4 regions of the Roseovarius sp. M141 genome follow, and region 4 is predicted to be linked to each of the others. Evidence: riboswitches for the same ligand, from Rfam matches in the RefSeq annotation. Region 4 holds a riboswitch; each other region holds the start of a gene.
What was found. Region 4 has a riboswitch for thiamine pyrophosphate ahead of FGD77_RS02515 (Ykof family thiamine-binding protein). Riboswitches for the same ligand answer to the same signal wherever they lie in the genome.
Positions count from the first base shown of each region.

Region 1 (4,220 bases), on a different contig from region 4:
GCGATGCTCGAAATCAGGCGCAGGATGGTGGACTTTCCCACGCCGGACGGTCCCAGCAGGCAGGTCCATTTGCCTGCCGCCGCCGTGAGCCGGATGGGCGGGATCAGGGGCACGCCGTCGATATCGACGGACCCCTCCAGGATGATGCCGGGCGCTGTCATCCCTGCAAACCCATGTCCCAAAAGCCCACCTCCAGCCGTACGGCTGTGGAAAAACGCTGTGAAAGCGCGCGCCACCGTGGGCTATCCTGCGGCGTTGCCCCCAGCCGCCGGGCAATGGCGCCATCGAGAAGCGTGCCAGCCTTGCGACAGGCTTGCTGATAGTCCGACCCGGCATAGGTATCGATCCATTCGCCATACGGCGTGTCGCCGCGCCCGGCAGCCAGACGCAGGCCGATTTCGCCGTATCCCAGTACGCAGGGCGTGAGCGCCGCCAGCAGGTCCAGAAAATCGCCCGAGTAGCCCGCATCCAGCACATAGCGCGTATAGGCGATGTTCTGCGCCGCCTCGGGCGCGGCGAATAGCGTGGCCTCGTCGATGCCTTCGCGCGCGCAGGTGGCGACATGCAGCGCGATTTCACCGTTCAGCAGCGCGTCCAGCGTGGTCGTGGCAAAGCGCATTTCCTCGACCGTGTCCGCCTTGACCACCGCCAGCGCCCAGGCGCGGGAGAAGTGGATGAGAAACACGTAATCCTGCACGAGGTAGTGCAAAAAGGCCTTGCGCGGCAGCGTGCCGTCCCTCAGCCCCTCGACAAAGGGGTGATGGGTGTAGGCGTGCCAATCCTGCGCCGCGTCCGCGCGCCATGCGGTGAAGGTATCGCCGTACATTACTGCGCCTCCGATTGTGCGCCGGATGTTGCACCCGGATCGATGGCCAGTTCGGACACAGAACGCGTGCCGTCCAGCAGCCCGGCCTCGGCCAGGAAACGCTCGAAATCGGCGTAGCGGGCGATGTCGACGGCGGCAGGGCGCAGGGCAAAGCGGGGAATCGTGTCGGTCCACGCGCGGGCGTTCAGGGCATCGTCCAGCTCGGGTGAGGTGGATTTGAAGATGTCCCAACTGTCGTCGGGGTGGTTGACGATGTATTGCGTCGCTTTGCCCGTGGCGCGCAAAAAGCGCGAGATCAGCGCCAGATCCATCGTCTCGGGGTTGGCGACATAGATCAGTTCGTCATAGGGCGGCACGCCGGCCTCTTCGACGAAAAAGCACGTTCCGGGGGCGCCTTCGATCTCCATCTGGTTCAGCTCGAAATTGCGATAGGCGCCGATGACCGCATCGACCTGTCCGGACATGACCGAGGGGCCAAGGGACCAGTTGACGTTGATCATTTCCACATCATCGAAGGTGATGTCATGCTGATTCAGGATCGCGTTCAGCAGCGCCTCTTCGACGCCGGCAACGGAATAGCCGATCTTGCTGTCCTTGAGGTCGGCGATCGTCTTTATTGGGCCGTCCTTTAGCACCAGCAGGCAGTTCAGCGGGCTGGCGATCAGGGTGCCGACGCGGATCAGCGGCAGGCCTTCGGCGATCTGAAGGTGCAGTTGCGGCTGGTAGGATACGGCCAGATCGACCTGACCTGCGGCCACCATCTTGGGCGGGGCCGAGGCATCGGCGGGCGCGATGATTTCAATGTCCAGACCTTCATCGGCGAAATAACCGCGCTCTTGGGCGATTACGATAGGGCCGTGGTTGGGGTTTATGAACCAGTCCAGCACGAGGGTCATCTTGTCCTGTGCGCATGCTGGCACGGCGGTCAGGGCGCTTAGAAAGGCGGCGGTGAAAACGAGGGATTTCATGTCGGCTCCTTGGTGGTGATTCAGGACCGACGGGACAAACGGAAAAGGGGCGCAGGGCCGCATTGGCGGCGTCTGCCATCTCCGTTCCCTCCGCCGGTACTGACCGGATCAGGTTCGATGGGTCGGCGTATCGCCTCTCAGCTCCGGCATAGCGGAGCACCCCAACGGATAGGCCAGACCTAGCAAGTGCCGGGCGTGCGCGCAAGCCGCGAAAGACCACGCCGCGCGGGACGGCGCCTGCGGTGAAAATCGCCCGTTCAGCTTGGGCGTGAAAGGCGGTAGGCTGCGGCGAAACGATGCGTCAGATCATACCCGGAGTGCTGTCCATGATGCTCAGATCCAAAACCAGTGACGCGCGGCTGCTATACGCCATCGTCGGCGCGGTGGCAGGCCTGTCGGTCTGGGGGTTGATCAATGTTCTGCCGGACATGGTGGACAACGCGCGGGCCGCATTGCTGCCCATCGCGGCCGGGCTGGGGTTCTTTGGCGTGCTGCTGGCGCTGCTGGGGCCGGTGCGCCTGAAACTTGCGGCGGTGGCGGCGCTGGGCATGGCGGTGCCTGCCGCGCTGCTGCTGTTCTGGGCCAGCTTTCGCCATGCGCAGGTCGAGGATTTTCTGGACACTGGGTACGGGGCGGCCGCCTTTGTCTATCTGCTGGTGATCGGGGTGCCGTTCGTGACCGCCGGGCTGCACAGGCATGGGGGATGGCGCCACTACGGGGCCTTGTTTGACACCGCGTGGAACCTGGTGGTGCGCGTTGCGGCCGCGTGGCTGTTTGTCGGGGTGGCCTGGCTGGTGCTGCTGCTGTCGGATCAGTTGCTGGGTCTGGTCGGGATCGACATCATCGAGGATGTCATTGCGCTGGAGCCGGTGCCATACCTCGTCAGCGGTATTGCGCTGGGCCTGGGTCTGGCCATCGTGCATGAGCTGCGCGATTACGTGTCGCCGTTTCTGGTGATCCAGCTGCTCCGTGTGCTGTTGCCTGCGCTGCTTGTGGTGCTGGCGGTGTTTATCGTGGCGCTGCCGTTTCGGGGGCTTGCCAGTCTCTTTGGTCAGTTTTCGGCGGCGGCCACGTTGGTGGCGGTCACGGTGGCGGGCATTACCCTGGTGACGACAGCGATCCACCGCGACGATGGCGTGTCGGTGCAGGGCGCGGGTATGCTGATGGCGACCCGCCTGCTGAGCGCGATGCTGCCTGTGCCCGCTGCGCTGGCGCTGTGGGCGGTGTGGCTGCGCGTGGACCAGTACGGGCTGACGCCCCACCGCGTGGCGGGACTGATCGCCGCTGCGGTGGCGCTGATCTATGCGCTGGCCTATGCCGTCGCGCTGCTGACGCGCACTGATTGGCGTCGCCAGCAACGCAGCGTCAACCGCTGGATGGCACTGGTCACGCTGGCGATTGCGGCGCTATGGCTGACGCCCCTTCTGAATGCCGAGCGCCTTGCGACCGCCAGCCAGATCGCCCGCGCGGGGTCTGGTGCTGCGGACCGGGATCTGGCCCTGTGGGAGATGGCCAATGAATGGGGTATCGCAGGCCAACGCGGCCTGGCCCGGCTCGAGTCGCAGGCGGATGCGCAAGAGGACGGTGATCTGCTGGCCCTGATCGAAAGGGCGCGCCAGACCCCGGCCAGATGGGACTACCAGAAGGCCACAGGCGATGACGGAATCGTCACGCTGGAAGGCATCGTACCGCTGCGTCCGGTGGGTAGCAGCCTGCCGCCCGGCGCGCTGGACGGGCTGGACCCGGACGAGCGGCAACAGATCCACGAATCTTGCAAGCGCCGCCTGACCGGGGGGCATCCGGGCTGTGTCATCGTGATCGCCCCGTTCGAGCCGGCCGAAGATACCGAGCGCGCCATCGGCCTGTTCGCGACGGCAGACGAAGGCGCGCGACTGGTGGCATACCGGATATATGAGGGGCGCCTGTTTCAGCAGGGGTATCCGCGCGATATTCTGGGAGGCAACTACCCTTATGTCTCAAAAGACGTGATTGCGGATATTCTCAAGGGTCGGTTTCGCCTCGTCCCCGCGCCGCGCACGGTGCTGGAGGTCGGAGGCATGCAGCTGTTTCCGCAAAATTGACCGCGTTGGTGAATTCTTAAGGTGCGCCGTGCATATCTGAACCAGGGACGTAGCGGAGATGGATATGCACGGGCTGATCAATCGGGCGATAGAGCGTTTCGTGCGCGACACGTATGGGCGCGACGTCTGGGGCACCGTGATGCGGCGCGCCGGGCTGGATTATACCGAATTCGAGGCGATGCTGACCTATGAGGAGCATGTCACACATGACGTGCTGGGCGCCCTCGCTGATGTGCTGGGTCGCCCGTTGCAGGATATCCTCGAAGATATCGGAACATATCTCGTCTCGCATCCCAACGTCGAAGCGCTGCGCCGATTGTTGCGTTTTGGCGGGCCGACCTTCAC
Region 1 covers NZ_VCNH01000008.1:3,486,849-3,491,068, reverse strand. The annotation lists gene FGD77_RS21015 (ABC transporter ATP-binding protein) at 1-161, opposite strand, end outside; gene FGD77_RS21010 (TenA family protein) at 158-826, opposite strand; gene FGD77_RS21005 (ABC transporter substrate-binding protein) at 826-1,794, opposite strand; TPP riboswitch at 1,863-1,968, opposite strand; gene FGD77_RS21000 (DUF4153 domain-containing protein) at 2,121-3,875, shown strand; gene FGD77_RS20995 (heme NO-binding domain-containing protein) at 3,934-4,220, shown strand, end outside.
Region 1: linked by a shared signal. The riboswitch ahead of FGD77_RS21005 (ABC transporter substrate-binding protein) and the one ahead of FGD77_RS02515 (Ykof family thiamine-binding protein) in region 4 are both predicted to bind thiamine pyrophosphate.

Region 2 (4,220 bases), on a different contig from region 4:
AGCAACAGATCGGGGCTGCTATCGCCCGCCAGATGCCCGCCCTTCAGCAAAACGGCAGGCGCACCCAGCGCCAGCAGAGCTTCGGCATGGGCGTGCATTTCGTTCTCATTCTGCGCCTCGGGAACGTCCAGCAGATCCCCCGCCTCCGGCAGGTTGGGTGTGATCAGCGCGGCCATGGGCAACAGGCGCTCGCACAGGGCGGCCACCGCATCGGTATGCAGCAGGCGGTCGCCGCCCTTGGCCACCATGACCGGGTCGATAACGATGGGCGCATCCAGCCCGGCGAGCGCATCCGCGACCACGCCGATGATCTCGGCATTGCCCAGCATCCCGATCTTGACCGCGTCGATGCGGATATCCTCGCGGATCGCGACGATCTGCGCGGACACCATGGCCGGATAGACCAGCTGCACCGCCTGCACGCCGCGCGTGTTCTGCGCGGTCAGCGCGGTCAGCGCGGCCATGGCATAGCCGCCATTGGCCGAAATCGCCTTGATGTCGGCCTGAATACCGGCTCCGCCTGACGGATCAGACCCGGCGATGGACAGGATATTGGGGATCATTTTACGCTCCATTCGTGGATCAGGGCGCGCGCTGCGGCTTGCATGTCCGGCGCGCGCGATATGGCGGAAACGACGGCGATGCCGGCCGCGCCCGCCTGCCGGATCGCGCCCGCATCGCCGGGTTTGATACCGCCGATTGCAACGCAAGGAAGCGGCGTGGCAGCAATGATCCGCGCCAGCCCGTCCATGCCGAGAGGCTGCGCCGCATCCGGCTTGGTCGCCGTGGCGCGCAAGGGGCCGACGCCCAGATAATCGACGCTGTTTGGCGCGATAGCGCCGAGTTGCGCCTGCATTTCGATCGACAGGCCCAGAGCCATATCCGGCCCGATCCGGGCGCGAATGGCGGCGATATCACCATCGCCCTGCCCCACATGCAGGCCGTCGGCGCCAACATCGATGGCCACCTGCACCCGGTCATTGATGACCAGCGCCGCGCCTGTCGCGCGGGTGATCTGCTGCACCTCGCGGGCTAGCGCGACCATCTCGGCATCGCTGGCATGTTTGTCGCGCAGTTGCACGATGCCGACACCTGCGGCGACGGCGGCGCGCACCTGATCAGGCACGGATGCGGGCGCATCGGGATCGGTGATGAAATAGACCGGACCCAGCCTCATGCTACGGTGATCCTCGCGCGCTTCGTCACGTCGGCAGGCGTCAGCGCGTAGAGAGCATCGATAAACGCCACCTGAAAGCTGGCCGGCCCCTTGGCCGCATCGCCTGCCATTTCACCGGCAACGGCATAGCTGGCCAGCGCGGCGACGGTCGCAGGTAGCGCGGGCTGATCCACCGCAAAGGCGACGACACCCCCGGTCAGCGAACAGCCCAGAGCGGTGATGCGCGGCATCAGCGCATGCCCCCCGGCAATGCGATACGCGGCATCGCCATCGGTGACGTAATCGACCGCGCCGGTGACCGCGACGACCCCACCGGTTTGGCGGGCCAACGTCTGCGCCGCGCCTGTCGCATTGCTGACGGTATCGGCGGTATCAGCACCCTTGCCCGCCGCATTGGCCCCTGCCAGCGCGATGATTTCGGAGGCGTTGCCGCGAATGATCGTCGGCTTCAGCGCCAGCAGGCGCGCACCGGCATCGCGGCGCAGGGCGGTGGCGCCGACGGCGACCGGGTCCAGCACCCACGGCTTGCCCGCCTGCGCCATGACGCGCGCGGCCTCCTCCATCGAGATCACCCAGTCGGGATCGAGCGTGCCGATATTGACGCTGAGAGCATCGGCCAGCCCAGCGAATTCGCCCGCTTCGCCTTGGGCATGAGCCATGGCCGGGCTGGCCCCGATCGCCAGCATGATATTGGCCATCACGTTCATCGCGACATAATTGGTGATGTTCTGCACCAGCGGTGCGCGGGCGCGCATCTGCGCCAGATAGTGCCCTGCGTCAATCATCATGGTCCCCCTTGGCCGCAGAGGGAAACATCGCTCCAAGGCGCCGATATGGCCCTGCCTGCGCTGCAACTTCCTCCGCCGGTATGATCCGGTTCAGGTTCGAAGGGTGCATCTCAGCCCTCGTCGCGGCGCCCCTGTTACTTGGGCCAAGATGAGCGCGCGATGCAGCGGCGTCAAGCCATCAGAAATCGATGGCGATGCCCTTCTTTTCCCAATCGCCGTAGCGCACGGCCTCGGGTCCGTCCTTGCGACCTCCCAGTTCCTTGGGCAACGCGCGGTCATCGGCGGCGGCGCGGCGCTGTTCTGCTTCGGCGAGGGCGCGGATGGCCTCAGGTGGCAAACTGGGTGGCAGATCGGGGCGGTCGGACATGGCAAGGGTTCCTTTTGGCGCTGCCCCTTGATATACGCCGCCGTCACCATTCAGCAAGGATTTGCCATGCCCCCGCCATCGCCGCGCGCCGCCGCCACCCGCCTGCTGGACCAGATCCTGGGCGAGCATCGCCAGATGGCGGACCTTCTGGCCACCGGCGCGCTGGATCGGCTGGAAGCGCCCGACCGCGCCCGCGCCCAGCGCCTTGCCACGCAAACGCTGCGCGGGATGGAGCGGGCCGACCGCGTGCTGGGCAAACATCTGCGCAAACCACCGCCCCTGCCGGTGATGAACATCCTGCGGCTGGGCACGGTCGAACTGTGCCTTGGCGGCGATGCGCATGGGGTGGTCAACGACTGCGTCGGGCTGGTCGCGGGCGACAAACGCTTTGTCCGGCTCAAGGGGCTGGTGAACGCCGTGCTGCGCAAGGTCGCCGCCGATGGGCCTGCCGAATGGGCCATCCTGCGCGTGCCGCATTTGCCCAAATGGCTGCGCGCCCCCCTGTCCGAGGCCTATGGCGCCAAGGCCGTCGCCGGGTTCGAGGCCGCGCATTTCGCAGCTGCGCCGCTGGACCTGACACCCAAGAGCGACGTGACCGAACTGGCGGATGCTGTGGGCGGCATTGTGCTGCCCACGGGGTCTGTGCGCGTGCATAATGCGGGGCAGGTCAGCGCATTGCCGGGCTATGACACCGGCGATTGGTGGGTGCAGGACGCCGCCGCCGCGATCCCGGCCCGCGCGCTGAGCGCGACCAAGGGCGAGGCGGTGCTGGACATGTGCGCCGCGCCGGGCGGCAAGACGCTGCAACTGGCGGCTACGGGCGCGAACGTCACCGCGCTGGATATCTCGGACGCGCGCATGGCGCGGGTGCGCGAAAACCTTGCGCGCACCGGGCTGGAGGCCAGTCTGGTGACGGGTGACGCGCTGACACATCATGGCAGCTATGACGCGATCCTGCTGGACGCGCCCTGTTCGGCTACCGGCACGATCCGGCGCCACCCCGACCTGCCCCATGCGCGCGACGGCTCGGAAATCGGCGATCTGATCGCGCTTCAGGCGGCGATGCTGGACCGCGCGCTGGGCCTGCTGAAACCCGGTGGGCGGCTGGTCTATTGCACCTGCTCGCTGCTGCCGGACGAGGGCGAATGTCAGGTGGACGACGCGCTGCTGCGCCATCCGGGTCTGACGGTCGACCGCGACGCGCTGAACATGCCCGGCATCGACCCCGACTGGATCACCGAAGAGGGCGGCTTGCGCCTGCGCCCCGATTATTGGGGCGATATCGGCGGCATGGACGGGTTTTACATCGCCGTGCTGCGCCCCTGACCCGCTTCGGCTAATTTTCGCAATCCTGCGGTGACTCGGCCTACGCTGCGCGATATGCTCTGCTGAAATGGCGCCGCAAAGAGCGCCCAAAGGCGAGGCGCATGGGATTTTCCGGCACATATCGGGCGAAATGGACGCATTGGGCGAACCGCGTCGCCGCGCGCCGTGCGGGGCGGACGAATCCCGCGACCGCCTTCGCGTCCTCGCCCGAGCCGCGTATGATCGGCAGCTTTGCCCGTGGGCGGCAACTGACGGCGGGCAATTTCATGTTCGCGGGCCACCTGCTGGAACGGCCCGGTGCCGCGATCTGGGATCTGGTCGCGCCCGATGCCGCGTTCGAGGCTGAAATGCACGGCTTTGCCTGGCTGGACGATCTGGCCGCCGTCGGCGATACCCCCGCACGCGCCTGTGCCCAAGGGTGGACCACCGGGTGGATCGCCCGCTACGGCGCCGGGCGCGGCCCCGGCTGGACGCCCGAGCTGACCGGGCGGCGCCTGATCCGCTGGATCAACCACGCGCTGTTCCTGCTGGGCGGACAGGACAAGGCGGCGTGGGACGTGTT
Region 2 covers NZ_VCNH01000008.1:166,259-170,478, forward strand. The annotation lists gene thiD (bifunctional hydroxymethylpyrimidine kinase/phosphomethylpyrimidine kinase) at 1-563, opposite strand, end outside; gene thiE (thiamine phosphate synthase) at 560-1,177, opposite strand; gene thiM (hydroxyethylthiazole kinase) at 1,174-1,962, opposite strand; TPP riboswitch at 2,016-2,108, opposite strand; gene FGD77_RS04870 (DUF1674 domain-containing protein) at 2,144-2,332, opposite strand; gene FGD77_RS04875 (RsmB/NOP family class I SAM-dependent RNA methyltransferase) at 2,399-3,658, shown strand; gene FGD77_RS04880 (heparinase II/III family protein) at 3,760-4,220, shown strand, end outside.
Region 2: linked by a shared signal. The riboswitch ahead of thiM (hydroxyethylthiazole kinase) and the one ahead of FGD77_RS02515 (Ykof family thiamine-binding protein) in region 4 are both predicted to bind thiamine pyrophosphate.

Region 3 (4,220 bases), on a different contig from region 4:
AGCACCAGATCGGCGGCGGCAACGCGGTCCGGCGCGATGTCGGGGTCGAGCCACGCCACCTGTGCGCAAACCTGAGTATCGGGATTGAGGCTGCGGATCGCCTCTGCCGCTGCCTGCACTTTGGGCCGACCGATATCCGCCATGCGATACAGCGGCTGACGATGCAGGTTGCCTTCTTCGACGTGATCACCGTCGATCAGCGTCAGCATGCCGACGCCCGCGCCCGCCAGATACTGCATGACCGGCACCCCAAGCCCGCCGGCGCCGACCACCAGAACATGCGCGGACTGTAGCCGCGCCTGCCCTTCGGTGCCGACCTGCGGCAGGATCATTTGACGTGCGTAACGGCTCATCCACAGGTCTCCAGCCACGCGCGCATCCGCATGTCGGGGTCGGCGTGCAGCGTGATGTCGGTGACTGCCGCCACCAGATCGGCGTCGGCGGCAAAGACACCCGGCGCACGCGCGACCGAAAGGCCGCCGATGGCGCAAACAGGCACATCACCGCATAGGCGCTTCCATTCGGTCACGCAATCAAGCCCCTGTTCGCGCCACTTCATCTGTTTCAGGATCGTCGGATAAACAGGGCCAAGCGCGATATAGTCGGGCGCAAGCGCCAGCGCACGATCAAGCTCGCTGTGGTCATGGGTTGAGAGTCCGAGGCGTATGCCGACGCGGCGAATAACCTTGATATCCGCGGTGTCGAGGTCTTCCTGACCCAGGTGCAGCCAATCGGCGCCCTCTTCAAGGGCGATCTGCCAATGGTCGTTGATCACCAACGCGGCGCCATGTTTGCGTGTCAGCGCCAGCGCACGGCGGATTTCCTCACGCAGCGCGGGTTCAGGTGTGTCCTTGACGCGCAGTTGCACCAGACGCACCCCCACGGCCATGGCCCGCGCGATCCAATCGGCGCTATCGAAAATCGGGTAGAAACGGGGCAGCTTCGCCGTCATAGCCATGCCTTTCCGATCAGAGGAGTCGATGGAACAGCCATGTCGCGTGCTGGCATCGGGCCGGAGGTGGCCGTGAGTTTGCCCGCCTCTGCGGCAAGCGCGAAGGCGCGCGCCATGGCGGCGGGATCGTCGGCCTGCGCCACGGCGGTATTCAGCAGAACCGCGTCATAGCCCATCTCCATGGCCTGCGCCGCGTGGCTGGGCAGGCCCAGACCCGCATCAACCACCAATGCCAGATCAGGAAAGGCAGCGCGAAGGTTGCGTAGCCCATAAGGATTGGCCAGCCCCAGCCCCGAGCCGATCGGCGCCCCCCAAGGCATCAACACCCGGCAGCCTGCCTCGACCAGTCGCGCGGCGATCACCTGATCTTCGGTCATATAGGGAAAGACCTTGAAACCAGCCGCGCAGAGGGCTTCGGCAGCCTCGACCAATTCAAACGGGTCGGGCTGAAGCGTGTCGTCATGGCCGATCACCTCCAGTTTGATCCAGTCGGTCTCGAAATATTCGCGGGCCATATGGGCGGTTGTAATCGCTTCGCGGGCGCTGTGGCATCCGGCGGTATTGGGCAGAAGATGCACGCCAAGCGAGCGCACCAAATCCCAGAACGCTTGCCCCGCGCCCTGCTCACGACGCAGGGAAACGGTGGCGACCGCCGCGCGCGAGTCGCGAAACGCGGCCTCCAACACCGCAGGCGAGGGGTATTGCGAGGTGCCCAGCATCAGCGGGTTGTCCAGCGTGACACCATAAAAATCGCGCATCCTCAGCCCCCCTGCATCGCGGTCAACACTTCCAGCCGGTCGCCAGCCGACAAGGGCGTGTTTGGCCGCTGCGAGACGGGGACAAAGCGACCGTTCAGCGCGGTCGCCACGCGGGCCTCACCCCAGCCCAGTTGCTCCAGCGCCGCAGCCAGATTGGCGGCGTCGATCTTGTGCGCGGCGCCGTTGACATCAATCATCATGGAAAAGATCCCCCTTCTCCGAGGTTGCGATAAAACCCGCCGCCTGGCGCGCCAGTGCGGGCGCCATTAGATAACCGTGGCGGTATAATCCGTTGAGATGCAGCACGCGGCCGCGCTGGATGATGCGCGGCACGTTGTCGGGAAAAGCAGGCCGCAGATCAGCCCCAAATTCAACGATTTCCGCCTCGCCAAAGCGCGGGTCAAGCGCATAGGCCGCAGACAGAAGCTCCAGCGCCGAACGTGCCGTGACCGGGCCGCGCGCGGCGCTTTCGATCTGGGTGGCGCCCAGCATGAACAGCCCGTCGCCGCGCGGAACGATGTAGAGCGGATGGCGCGTGTGCAGCAGGCGCACCGGGCGCGTCAGTTCGATTTCCGGGGCGCGCAGCAGCACCATTTCACCACGCACGGCCCGTAAATTCAGCAAATCTGCCTGCGCTGCGAACCCGCGGCAGTCGATGACGATGCCGGGCAGATCGCCGGGCTTGGCCTCGACGCGCTGCACCGTAACGTCTTCTGCGGCCAGACCCGCCGTGAGGTCTGCCAACGCGCGCCGCGGGACAAGATGCGCCTCATCCGCAAAGAACAGCCCGCGTCTATGCCGACCGGCCAGATGCGGTTCCAGCGCGGCGATTTCATCGGCCGTCACCGTGCGATGGCCGCTGGTGCGGCTGGCGAAACGCCCAAGGTCGGCGCGGTCCCGATCAAGCGCAAGCACCAGCGTGCCGTTGCTCTGCACCTCGGTGACTTCGGCCCAATGCGCGGCGGCACCGGCCCCATGGATCACCACGGCAGGTTCGGCCACTGCGCCCTCGCAATCGGGCGCCAACATACCGCCCGCCCACCACGAGCAGCCATGCGGCCCCGGCGGGCCGTGGCGGTCAAATAGCTGCGGTCGAATGCCATGCGCCAACAAGGCGCGCGCGGCCCAAAGCCCGGCCACCCCGGCGCCGAGAATGGTAACCTCAGTCAATGCGCCAAACCTCGTGGAAGTGATGCACTACCCGGTGGACCTGCCCGATGGCCAGCACATCCACCGCCGCTGTGCGGCCCCGCGACGCTCAATGCCTGAAATGTCATCAAGACCCCTAGTGTTGCAGCGGGTCGCGGACAGACGGTGTGCGGGAGCGGCAGCCAGAACTGCAATTTCACCGTTCCCTCCGCCGGTATGGCCCGGATCAGGTTCGATGGGTTAGCTTTCGCCTCTCAGCCGATACCGGCACCCCAACGGTTGAAGCTGCAAACTATTTCTCTGATAATATTCTGTCAACGGCGGAGTGAGAATTCGCCAGTTGACGGTGTTTTTCTAGCGTATCGTTTGTCACAAACAGGCTCGGCTATCTGTCAACGGCACTCACGAAGTCAAAACGCACCCCGCTCCGCCGCCTACGCGCCGCGCGGCAAAGGGCCGGATCACAGTCAGATTGACGGGGTCAGGTTCCAGATTTCCGTCTGCGATCCAGTAGGGCCTATCGCCACCTGCAACGTCCGGACTCGACGCATTTATTCACCTTCTACAGGCCACCAAATTCCTGTAGTTGGGAAGATGCAGCCACAATATTTTGAATATATCCGTGAATATTCCCCACAGCAAAAAATCAGACCAGATCGCACGTGTATTGACAATGAAAATTGTCCGGGGAGAATTTCGGCCGGGCGAAAAGCTTGGCCAAGACCAAATTGCGCGTGAATTTGGCGTCAGCCATGTGACCGTGCGCGAAGCCTTGTTGCATTTGTCAGCACAAGGCCTTGCCACCAGCCTGCCGCGCCGGGGCATGTGCGTGGCGCCGCTGGACAGGAACACGGTGGATGAGCTGCGGCTGATGCGTCGTGCGTTGGAACCCGTGGCTCTCTTGCAATCGGTGCCGAAACTGACCGCTGCGCAAATTTCCAAGGCTGAGACGGTTCAGGCGCAATGCGATGCGGCAGAGACCGCTTTTGCGTGGGAAGAAGCCAATCGCATGTTCCACATGGCCATCATCGCAGGGTGCAACATGCCGCGCCTGACAGAAGAGATCAACAATCTGCAACTGCTCCATGCGCGCCACTTCTTTGCCAAATATGCCGACCGCTGGAAGCCGCGCTCGGAGCCTGACCACCATGCTATCATCGCGGCGATACACGACCGGGACGCCCCGAGGGCGGACGCGATCCTGCGGCGCCATCTGACAAGATTGAGCTAAAGCACTTTGCGTTTTTTCCGAACCCGGGAAAAGGTCCGTGCCTCTTCAGTGTTGCGGGCATTTTGGCATCAAATCTGTAACCCGGATTGTGTGCAAAACGCTTCAGGCGTCCTTGTGCGCGATAATCCAG
Region 3 covers NZ_VCNH01000008.1:1,201,518-1,205,737, reverse strand. The annotation lists gene FGD77_RS09920 (HesA/MoeB/ThiF family protein) at 1-353, opposite strand, end outside; gene FGD77_RS09915 (thiamine phosphate synthase) at 350-952, opposite strand; gene FGD77_RS09910 (thiazole synthase) at 949-1,710, opposite strand; gene thiS (sulfur carrier protein ThiS) at 1,713-1,910, opposite strand; gene FGD77_RS09900 (FAD-dependent oxidoreductase) at 1,900-2,880, opposite strand; TPP riboswitch at 3,046-3,144, opposite strand; gene FGD77_RS09895 (GntR family transcriptional regulator) at 3,482-4,090, shown strand; gene FGD77_RS09890 (methyltransferase domain-containing protein) at 4,193-4,220, opposite strand, start outside.
Region 3: linked by a shared signal. The riboswitch ahead of FGD77_RS09900 (FAD-dependent oxidoreductase) and the one ahead of FGD77_RS02515 (Ykof family thiamine-binding protein) in region 4 are both predicted to bind thiamine pyrophosphate.

Region 4 (4,220 bases):
GCAACCGGTGCCGTCTCCGAGGAAATACCCGAGGCGATAGGCGCGCGCCGCCGGGTCATCGTCCCTGCGGGTCATCCGGGTCTGGTCCTCGTCGATCGTGAACCGGCCCGGCAAGTCGCGCGCGTGCGCGTCGTTCGCCATGAGAATGGTCTCGAGCTGCGCCTCGGAGAGATGGCCCTCCTCGATCAGGCGACCGGGCAGGCGCAGATCGGTCGCAGCCTCGCTCGACGGCACCGGAGGCGCCACCGACGCCATTGCGATGCTCTCGACCAGCGGGGTTGGATGCTCCTGCGCGCCCGCGATCTCGATGCGCTGCGGACGATAGCGGGCATAGATGTCGGAAACGGGGGTGTTTTCACGCGGGTTGGAGAGGGAGGTGAACGCGAGAGGGACGGCGGCATGTGTCGTCGGTTTGGCGGTGGAGGATGTGGTAACCCGACGGCCCGATCAGGCAGGTGATCCGGCCCTCGCGCAGCGCGCAGGAGAAATCGGTGACCAGCGGCACTGATCCGGCCCGGACCGTCAGATCCTCAACCCGCAGCATCGCGCCCCCTTGCATGTCCGTGGGCCGTGAGCCTCTCGATCAGGCGCAACGTGCCGAGCATCAAAAGCGTGACCGCGGCCGAGACGACGACGGCGGCAAGCACCAGATCGGCGCGGAAATTGTTCTTGGCGGTGAGGATGTAAATCCCCAAGCCCCGCCGCGCCCCGGCGTATTCGGCAAAGATCGTGGCCACGATGGCGTAGGTGGCCGAAATCCGCAGCCCGGCGAAGAACGAGGCCCGCGCCACCGGCAGTGTTGCGCGCCGGAAGATCCGGCCTCGTCCCGCGCCCATCGCGGTCAGAAGGTCGAGATAGGCCTGCGGCACCTGACGGTAGCCCGACAGCAAACTGACGAGCATGGGAAAGAAGGTGACGAGGATGACCAGCAGCACCTTTGGCAGCATACCGAAGCCGAACCACAGGATCATCAGCGGCGCCAGCGCCACCAGCGGGATCGTCTGGCTGGCGACGAGCAGCGGCATCAGCCCGCGTTGCAGCCAAAGGCTGAAATGCAGGGCGACCGAGGCGCCGAAGGCGAAGACCACCGACAGCGCGAAGCCCAGCGTGGCGACCGCAAGCGTGGCACGCGTATGCGGTCCGATCCGTGCCCGCTCGATGACGAGCGAGCGCAGAACGTCGGTCGGGGCCGTGGCAGGACCAGCGCCGAGACGCCGCTTGCCATGCAATAGATCTGCCAGGCCAGCAGCAGGGCCAGCGCGATCAGCGCGGTCGGCAGGATATGGCGCAAGGGGTGCATGAAAGCTCTTGCCGCGAACCGGGCGCGGCGCAAGGGGTGTCAGGCAAGGCTGGGGCTGTTGGCCGATGCCGTGAGGTCGATGGTGACATGCCCCTCGGCGGGACCGAAGCGCAGGAACGCCTGGCGCAGCGCCTCGAAAACCGCGCCCGCATCGCCGCGCAACCGTGTGCAGAAGTTCTTGGACTTCAGGAAAGTGCCCGACCCCTTCAGGAAGTCGATGCAGCCATAGATTTCGTCCATATGCCGGTCCTGGCCCAGCACATAGAGCGAGAACTGCACGTCGATGCCGACACCGAGATCGGGCGCGGCACCCACCGCCTCCCGCGCCAGGGCCTGACGTTGGGACAGGCTCTGGCCCTGGGCCTGCACCAGCGCCTCGCAGCAGCAGTTTGGGTCGTCCGGCTCGCCCGGGCATCCGCGCGACAGGGTGACATGCATGGTCACGTGATCGGGCTGCCGCGCCACGGCGGCAAAGAGATCGCGGATCGCGTCGATCAGGGGGCCGGGCGCCCCGACCATGAGCGTCGAGACATCGTCGGTCTCGATCCGCAATGCGCTTCTGTGGGGATTGAGGGCCTCGAGCCCGGTGGTGATGACATCGACGAAATCCGACGTCATCGGATAGAGTGACACTTGTGCGCCTATGAACATATTCCCTCGCTCCGCCGGCATTACCCGGATCAGCTGTGAAGGGTTCGCGCGGTCTTGCGCATCTCAGCTCCTGAACGGAGCACCCCTGGATGACTTTAGGGTATCCCATGCACCCGGCGTGTCAAGCGTGACTCGCCACAGCCTGCGACAGGCCGCCTGGACCACCTGAGATGAACCTATAGAGTTGGCAGCGCTTGGCGACTGCAGTAACCATTCCACCATGACTCGCGACTCCGTTCCCCTGATCGATGCCATCGCCGCCGCGCCCGATGATGCCGCACAGGCCCGACTGCTCCGCGATGGGGCCCGCGACCTAATGGCCGGTCCCGCTGCCATCCCGGATATCGCCACCGTCGCGCTGGAGTCGACCGACGATGCCGAAACGCAGGCGGCCGCGGCGCTCTTGTCCAGCGCGCTTGACGAGGCACGGATGGCCCGGGAGAACGACGCGCCCGAGGGCGCGGCCCTGATCGACACCCTCGATGAGGCGCTGACAGCGCGGGACGCGGCCCGGCCGTTCGCGCCGGCCCTGCGCCTGCGTCTCGCGCAGATCTACGCGCGTGCGGGCCTTGCGCCGCCGGAATTCGCCATGCTGACCGCCGACGTCATGGACGGGGACGAGGCCGGGTCCGAAGAGATGCCCGATCTCGGCGCGTTGATCGACCCGATCCTGCAGGAGATCGGTGATGACCCCCTTCAGGTTCATGCCGCGCTTGTCGAGCTCCTCGCCGGGCTGCCGCCGGAGCTGGCGGCGATGCTGGTTTCCATGACGGTCGCGCGGCCGGGCGCGGTGGAGGCGCGGCTCGGTCTTTACTGGCTGCTCGATGCACAGCCCGACCTTCGCCTCGCCGCCGCAACGGCGCTTGTGTCCCGTGCCGAGGCGGGGACACTGACGCCGGAGATTGGCGCGCTGCTGCCGACGCTGCGCAAGTGGCTGCCCGAGGATGCCGCGCGCGCCGCGCTCGATGGGGTGATCCGCCGGCAGATGCAGCATGGCGCATCCCGGACGGCGGGGCGCGGGCCGACCATCCACCGGGCCGCCATAAGCCTGCCGGACGGTGCCGGCGCACAAAGCCTGATCGCCGCCGTCCAGATCGGCAGCCGACGCGCGGTTGCCATGGCGATGCTCAAGCAGGGCCACGGCGTGAAGGATGCCTTCGTCATCCCCTGCACAAGTGCGACCGAACAGAAGCAGATGCTGGCCCGCATCCTGGACGAGATGGAAACCTTCGAGGACGCGCCGGACATGCTCGCCGCGATGCTGGCGCGCGGTCTCGGTGAGGGGCTGGAGCTGGGTCTGATGCCGGCGCCCGGCATGGTCGATCTGGCCGAAATCCTCGGCCCCGACGCACTGACCCCCGCCGCCGGCGATACCGAGGCCATTCTCGACGCCATCGGCGCGGCCGAGGCGCTCGAAAGCCTCCCGGCGCCCCGCCGTACCGCGCTGGTCAAGGCCAGCGCCGACTGGATGGGGCATTTTGAGCAGGCCGACAGCTGGTTCGAGGACACCGGTGCATTGCGCGACGCCATTGGCCGCGCGCGAACGGACAAGGGGCGCGAAACCGCTGTCTGGAAACATCTCGCGGGCCGGCGGGCCTGGTGGGCGCGGCAGTTCGCGGTCTCTGCGGCGGTGCTGAAATCAGCAGCCGGCGTGGACCAGGCGCTCTGGCTGTCCTTCGCCGCAGTAGCACAGGCACTGGTCGACGGGCGATCCCTGAAGCGGATCCCGATCATGGCCGACATCATGGCGATGACGCTGGACGCGGCCGCAGCGCGCGACGGGGATATTTTGCCGATATCGCGCTCCGGTGCGCCGGATGACATCGGCGCTCTGCTCGCCGAGGCCGGGATGAGCGCGGCCTATCTGCAGGGCTATCTCACGGCCCTGGCGATCGCACCGCTGCAGCCGTCGCCGCAGGACTGGCTGGGCGCGCTTCTCGGAGGGATCGAGTTTCCGGGCGAGGGTGTGATCGACCACCTGATGGGATTCCTGATGATGCAGGCCAACCAGACCGATGACGACGCCGCAGACCCGGAAATCGTTGCCCGCAACCTTACTGCCCTGGACGAAGACGGCCTGAAGGACTGGGCTGCAGGTTTCGACAACCTCGTGATGGCGACCCGTGGTTCCTGGCCCGCAAAGCTTCTGGGTGCCGACGACAAGCGCATTCTGCGCGACCTCAAGAAGATCGCCACGGGCGCCGAAGGCGACACGCTGCGCAATGTGCTGCCATCCTGGGTACCCCGACGCCACGAATTGCGGCGGTAG
Region 4 covers NZ_VCNH01000003.1:69,699-73,918, forward strand. The annotation lists partial or broken gene FGD77_RS02500 (strawberry notch family protein) at 1-390, opposite strand, end outside; gene FGD77_RS02505 (hypothetical protein) at 356-544, opposite strand; gene FGD77_RS02510 (ABC transporter permease) at 531-1,229, opposite strand; gene FGD77_RS02515 (Ykof family thiamine-binding protein) at 1,340-1,951, opposite strand; TPP riboswitch at 1,941-2,048, opposite strand; gene FGD77_RS02520 (UPF0149 family protein) at 2,172-4,220, shown strand.